DNA from 2 places in the Buttiauxella cochleicola genome. Region 1 is predicted to be linked to the other one. Evidence: predicted binding sites of a transcription regulator. Region 1 holds the regulator's gene; the other holds the start of a gene.
The links. Region 1 encodes sigma-54, which starts transcription at its own class of promoters, with help from an activator protein. Its sites were predicted from a motif close to GTTGGCACANNTTTCGCTNT; they were not measured.
Positions count from the first base shown of each region.

Region 2: glnK (P-II family nitrogen regulator) is a predicted target of sigma-54. The motif match lies at 2,126-2,145, and genes of this name have one in related genera.

Region 1 is NZ_JAJSOU010000019.1:8,717-12,116, reverse strand. It holds gene rapZ (RNase adapter RapZ) at 1-49, opposite strand, end outside; gene ptsN (PTS IIA-like nitrogen regulatory protein PtsN) at 103-594, opposite strand; gene hpf (ribosome hibernation promoting factor) at 673-960, opposite strand; gene rpoN (RNA polymerase factor sigma-54) at 983-2,416, opposite strand; gene lptB (LPS export ABC transporter ATP-binding protein) at 2,521-3,246, opposite strand; gene lptA (lipopolysaccharide ABC transporter substrate-binding protein LptA) at 3,253-3,400, opposite strand, start outside.
Region 2 is NZ_JAJSOU010000003.1:141,517-144,916, forward strand. It holds gene LVQ79_RS05055 (SmdA family multidrug ABC transporter permease/ATP-binding protein) at 1-172, shown strand, start outside; gene LVQ79_RS05060 (SmdB family multidrug efflux ABC transporter permease/ATP-binding protein) at 165-1,943, shown strand; gene glnK (P-II family nitrogen regulator) at 2,197-2,535, shown strand; gene amtB (ammonium transporter AmtB) at 2,567-3,400, shown strand, end outside.

The DNA of each region.
Region 1 (3,400 bases):
CTACAGACTTCCCTGAACCAGAGCGGCCGCTGACGATCATCAGCACCATTTTTTCACTCCCCCAACTTCTCTTGCTGTGATTTCAACACAACCACAGCCAGATTATTCACTTTCACTACCATTTTCTGTTTCGGTAATGATCTGATAAAGCTCTTCATCGCTTTGCGCAGAACGCAGGCGTCGACAAATTGTTTTGTCTGCCAGACGCTTTGCCACCAGAGATAAAGTGTGCAAATGCGTTTTTGTTTGATCCGCAGGTACAAGCAGCGCAAACATGAGGTCTACAGGCTGGTTATCAATCGCATCAAATGCGATCGGGGTCTCCAGTTTAATAAACACCCCAACGGCGCGGGTGGTATCTTCTTCCAGCTTCCCATGAGGTATAGCGATACCGTTACCGATACCGGTGCTCCCCATACGTTCGCGCGTCAGCACGGCTTCAAAAACCACTTGTGGTGGCAGGCCGAGTTGCTTTGCTGCCAGCTCACTGATGATTTCCAGTGCACGTTTTTTACTCTGGCAATGTACGTTGGTACGAGTACATTCCTTGTTCAGGACATTACTAAGTTGTAGAGCAGAATCGTTGTTCATCATAAGTTCACCTAAGCACCCTGTTATGCTAACGGCCCGTTAAGTAACGAGCCGTCTATGCTGGAACAGTTGCCCGGATTATCAGTGTTGTTTTAGTTTATCTTTATGTTTGGTTAACTGGCGCGCCAGTTTATCAATTAAGCCATCAATTGCCGCATACATATCCTGGCCATCAGAGCTTGCATGGATTTCACCACCATTCACATGAAGCGTTGCATCGGCAATATGCGTGACTTTTTCCACTTTTAACACAATGTAGACTTGGTTAATTCTATCGAAGTACTGCTCCAGTTTGGCAAACTTCGTACTCACAAAATCGCGCAGTGCGTCAGTGATTTCGACGTTATGTCCTGTAATGTTGAGCTGCATAGTGTCTTCCTTATCGGTTAAGTCATACCAGCTGTTTACGCTGATTTGACGGTGGTATGGATAAAGACTCTCGGTACTTCGCAACAGTGCGGCGTGCCACCATGATCCCCTGATCGGATAGCATAGTCGTTAACTTGCTATCACTCAGAGGTTTCGCTGGGTTTTCCGCAGCAATTAATTTCTTCACCAGTGCCCGAATCGCCGTAGAGGAGGCTTCGCCTCCGCCTTCGGTATTCACATGGCTGGAGAAGAAATACTTCAATTCAAAAATGCCGCGTGGACTGTGCAAATATTTTTGCGTGGTCACACGGGAAATAGTCGATTCATGCATCTCGACTACCTGGGCGATATCAGCAAGAACCATCGGTTTCATGTGCTCTTCGCCGTGCTCAAAAAAACCTTGTTGCTGCTCAACGATACAGCGACTGACGCGCAGCAGCGTATCGTTGCGACTTTCAAGACTTTTAATCAACCACTTCGCTTCTTGCAGGTTACTGCGAATAAATTGCGAGTCGCTGTCATTGCGGGCATTGGTACCCATCGCAGCGTACTGCTGATTGATTTTAAGGCGTGGAATGCTGTCGGCGTTTAATTCTACCGTCCAGCGCCCCTGAATCTTTTTGACCAGAATATCGGGAATGACATATTCGGGTTCACTGGTTTGAATCGATTGGCCTGGGCGTGGATCAAGAGACTGAATCAGGCACATTGCCTCTTTCAGAACTTCTTCTTTCAGGCGAGTGACGCGCATCAGGCTACGGAAATCATGATTGGCGAGCAGATCCAGATGATCGCTGACAATCAGTCGTGCCTCGGTCAGCCACGGTGTTTCACGGGCAAATTGAGAAAGCTGGATGAGTAAGCAATCGCGTAGATCGCGTGCGGCAACTCCAACAGGATCAAAACGCTGGACGCGTTTAAGTACCGCCTCCACTTCGTCGATGGTGATTTCTTCATCGCCCATGCTTTCCAGAATTTCTTCCAGCGAAACCGTGAGATAGCCCATTTCGTCAACGGCATCAACAATAGATGTCGCAATGGCAGTGTCGGTATCAGAGAACGGGGTTAAATCGACCTGCCACATCAGGTAATCCTGGAGTGACTGAGTCGTTTCCCCCTGATAAATCGGCAACTCATCGTCACTATAATCTGAACCGGCGCCCGATGGGGAACCGGCGGTATAGATTTCGTCCCAGCTGGTATCTAACGGCAATTCGTCAGGCATCTCTTTTTGTTCAAGCGCCTCACGAGTGTCTAAAGCTTCATTTTCACGAACTTCCTGAGTTTCAATTTCTTCATGCAGATCGGTTTGCTCAAGCAGTGGGTTACTTTCCAGGGCTTGTTGGAGTTCTTGCTGCAGCTCTAACGTTGACAGCTGCAACAGGCGAATTGCCTGCTGTAACTGTGGAGTCATAGCAAGTTGTTGGCTAAGCCGTAATTGCAAACCTTGCTTCATATTCAGAGCGAGCTTCCTCAGGTATATACCCGGCATACTTCAAGTTGCAGGAACGTGGGCAACTCGAATTACCCAGAGTATTAATAATTATACTTCCTACCCTATCAGAGTCTGAACTCTTCGCCCAGATAGACGCGCTTAACATGCTCATCTTCCAGGATTTCCGCAGGCGTGCCATGGGCAATTAACTGGCCCTGGCTTACGATATAGGCTCGTTCACACACGGCCAACGTTTCGCGTACGTTATGGTCAGTAATCAGCACACCAAGCCCGCTATCGCGCAAGTGCTCGATAATCCGCTTGATGTCGATGACGGAGATTGGGTCAACACCTGCAAAAGGTTCGTCCAAAAGAATAAATTTCGGGTTTGCAGCCAAAGCGCGGGCAATTTCAACACGACGGCGCTCACCACCAGACAGAGACTGCCCGAGGTTATTGCGCAAATGCTCAATGTGAAACTCTTCCATCAACTCATTCGCGCGGTCTTCACGCTGTTCAGCGCTAAGGTCATCACGAATTTGCAGGACTGCCATCAAGTTATCGAACACGCTCAAACGACGGAAAATTGACGCTTCTTGCGGTAAATACCCAATCCCACGACGTGCGCGAGCATGAAGCGGCAGAAGACTAATGTCTTCGTCATCAATAATGATGTTGCCAGCATCACGCGGAACAATGCCAACAACCATGTAAAAAGTCGTGGTTTTGCCTGCACCGTTAGGTCCAAGTAAACCGACAATTTCACCTGATTTAACGGTCAGGCTGACATCTTCAACAACGCGGCGGCCTTTGTAGGCTTTGGCGAGATGTTTTGCAATTAAAGTAGCCATAACGAATTAGTTACTCTTTTTCGGGGCAGGTGCTGGAGCAGCTTTGCCGTCTTTCTTCTGCAACTGAGAAGGAACCAGAACGGTGGTGACACGTTTACCTTTTTCGCTAAAGGCCTGCATCTTCTGTTCTTTAACCAGATAGGTAATTTTGTCA
Region 2 (3,400 bases), on a different contig from region 1:
AGCCAGTGAAATTCTGGTAATGCAACACGGCCAGGTGGTGGAGCGTGGTAATCACGATGCGCTGGTGGGTAAGCCTGGTTGGTATCGCGATATGTATCGCTATCAACAATTGGAAGCGGCGCTGGATGATGCGCCAGAAGCAACGCCAGACGAGGAATCCGCCAATGCGTAAGGCAATCAAGCAGTGGCCAACTATCAAACGCTTGCTGGCCTACGGCTCACCGTGGCGTAAACCGCTCGCGGGAGCGGTTGTGATGCTGTGGATTGCGGCGGCTGCTGAAGTGACTGGTCCTATTCTGGTGAGTTATTTCATCGATAATATGGTGTCTGAACATCGGTTGCCGGTTGCCGCTGTGGCAGGGCTTGCGACTGCGTATTTGCTACTGTCGATTTCGGCCGCGGGCCTGCACTACTGGCAGGCATTGCTGTTTAACCAGGCAGCCGTTGGCGTAGTGCAAAAATTACGTACTGATGTAATGGATGCAGCACTACGCCAGCCATTAAGCACTTTTGATACCCAACCGGTTGGGCAGTTGATCTCGCGCGTCACTAACGATACCGAAGTGATTCGCGATCTCTACGTGACGGTGGTAGCCACCGTATTACGTAGTGCGGCATTGATTGGTGCGATGCTGGTGGCGATGTTCACACTCGACTGGCGCATGGCGACGGTGGCGATTTGCATCTTCCCGGCAGTGATTATCGTGATGTTTATTTATCAGCGATACAGCACGCCGATCGTGCGCCGTGTTCGTAGTTATCTGGCCGATATCAACGATGGCTTCAACGAAGTCATCAACGGCATGAGCGTTATCCAGCAGTTCCGCCAGCAGGCCCGTTTTGGTGAGCGTATGAATGCGGCCAGCCGCTCGCATTACCTGGCGCGAATGCAAACCCTGCGTCTCGATGGATTTTTACTGCGTCCGTTGCTTAGTCTGTTCTCTGCAATGGTGTTGTGTGGCTTGCTGATGCTATTTGGTTTTACCTCGGTCGGCACTATTGAAGTTGGCGTGTTATACGCATTTATCAACTACCTCGGGCGTCTTAATGAGCCATTAATCGAACTCACCACCCAACAATCCATGCTGCAACAGGCGGTGGTTGCAGGTGAGCGAGTATTTGAGCTAATGGACGGTAAGCGCCAGGATTACGGCAACGACGACCGCCCGCTTGAGAGCGGCCATATCGAAGTCGATAACGTCTCTTTTGCTTATCGCGGCGATCGACTGGTATTGCAGGACATTAATCTGGATGTTCCTGCGCGCAGTTTTGTGGCGCTGGTGGGGCACACAGGCAGCGGGAAAAGCACTCTTGCTAACTTGCTGATGGGTTATTACCCACTCACCAACGGTGAAATCCGCCTGGATGGTCGCCCGCTGGATACCTTGAGTCATCGCGTGCTGCGCCAGGGTGTTGCAATGGTTCAGCAAGACCCGGTGGTGTTGGCGGATTCTTTCTTTGCCAACGTTACGCTTGGGCGCGACATCAGCGAAGATGCCGTCTGGCAAGCGCTGGAGACGGTGCAACTTGCGGAACTTGCTCGAACCATGGCTGATGGAATTCATACACGGCTGGGCGAGCAGGGTAATAATTTGTCCGTCGGCCAGAAACAGCTACTGGCGCTGGCTCGGGTGCTGGTGGATGCTCCGCAGATTCTGATCCTTGATGAAGCAACGGCAAATATCGACTCTGGCACCGAGCAGGCAATCCAACAAGCACTGGCAGCCGTCCGTGAGCACACCACGCTGGTCGTTATCGCGCACCGCTTATCGACTATTACCGATGCCGACACGATTCTGGTGCTGCACCGCGGTCAGGCTGTAGAGCGTGGCACACATAGCGAATTACTGGCTGCACAAGGGCGTTACTGGCAAATGTACCAACTGCAACTGGCTGGTGAAGAATTAGCCGCCACCACGCGTGAAGAACCCGCAACCGCGTAATGCACCAAAATCACGCATAAAGCCAATGGTTATCACCATTGGTGCAGAAGCGAAACGCACCATGCACTAAAATGGTGCGTTTTTATTCTCTAAGAACTTTCTTAATCCCAGTCATCGTAATTTCACTCCTGAAAATCCCCATTTGGCGCAGCTTAGCGCGCTGAAATTACCTCTTTTTCAAATTTGGCATGACCTTTGCTTTATCTAATTCGTATCGCAGAGGCTATTACCCAATTCTGACTGGAGGGGATCTATGAAGCTGGTTACCGTGGTGATCAAACCGTTCAAACTCGAAGACGTTCGTGAAGCATTGTCTTCAATCGGTATTCAAGGGCTGACCGTGACTGAAGTGAAAGGCTTTGGTCGTCAAAAGGGTCATGCAGAGTTGTACCGCGGTGCTGAGTACAGCGTCAATTTCCTGCCTAAAGTGAAAATTGATGTGGCAATTGCCGATGATCAACTCGATGAAGTTATTGATGTCATTAGCAAAGCTGCCTATACCGGCAAGATCGGCGATGGCAAAATTTTCGTTGCTGAGTTGCAACGAGTCGTCCGCATTCGTACCGGCGAAGCCGACGAAGCTGCACTGTAATCGTCTTGCCACTCGTGAAGGGATGGAAAAAATGAAAAAATTAGCCTCTATCTTAGGCGTTGTAGCCCTGGCACTTGCGCCATCAATTGCCCTCGCGGCACCGGCTGTAGTCGATAAAGCAGACAACGCCTTTATGATGATTAGCACCGCATTGGTGCTGTTTATGACAATTCCTGGGCTGGCACTGTTTTACGGCGGCCTGATTCGCTCTAAAAACGTGCTGTCAATGCTGACTCAGATTACGGTTACGTTTGCGTTGGTTTGTGTACTGTGGGTGGTTTACGGCTACTCATTAACCTTCGGTGCTGGTGGTAACTTCTTCGGTAACTTCGATTGGGTAATGTTGAAGAACATCCAGCTCACCGCGCTGACTGGTTCTTTCTACCAATATATTCATGTTGCGTTCCAGGGCTCCTTCGCCTGTATCACTGTTGGCCTGATTGTTGGTGCACTGGCTGAACGTATTCGCTTCTCGGCTGTACTTATCTTTGTCGTAATTTGGCTGACGCTTTCATACCTGCCGATTGCACATATGGTATGGGGTGGTGGTCTGCTGGCGACGCATGGCGCAATGGACTTCGCAGGCGGTACAGTGGTTCACATCAACGCCGCAGTAGCAGGCCTGGTGGGTGCATACCTGATTGGCAAACGTGTGGGTTATGGTAAAGAAGCCTTCAAACCGCACAACCTGCCGATGGTATTTACCGGTACAGCAATTCTCTATTTCGGTTGGTTCGGCTTCAACGCAGGCTCTGCAAGCGCTGCTAACGAAATTGCTGCATTGGCCTTTGTGAATACTGTTGTTGCAACAGCGGCTGCGGTACTCGGTTGGGTATTTGGCGAGTGGGCATTGCGCGGCAAACCA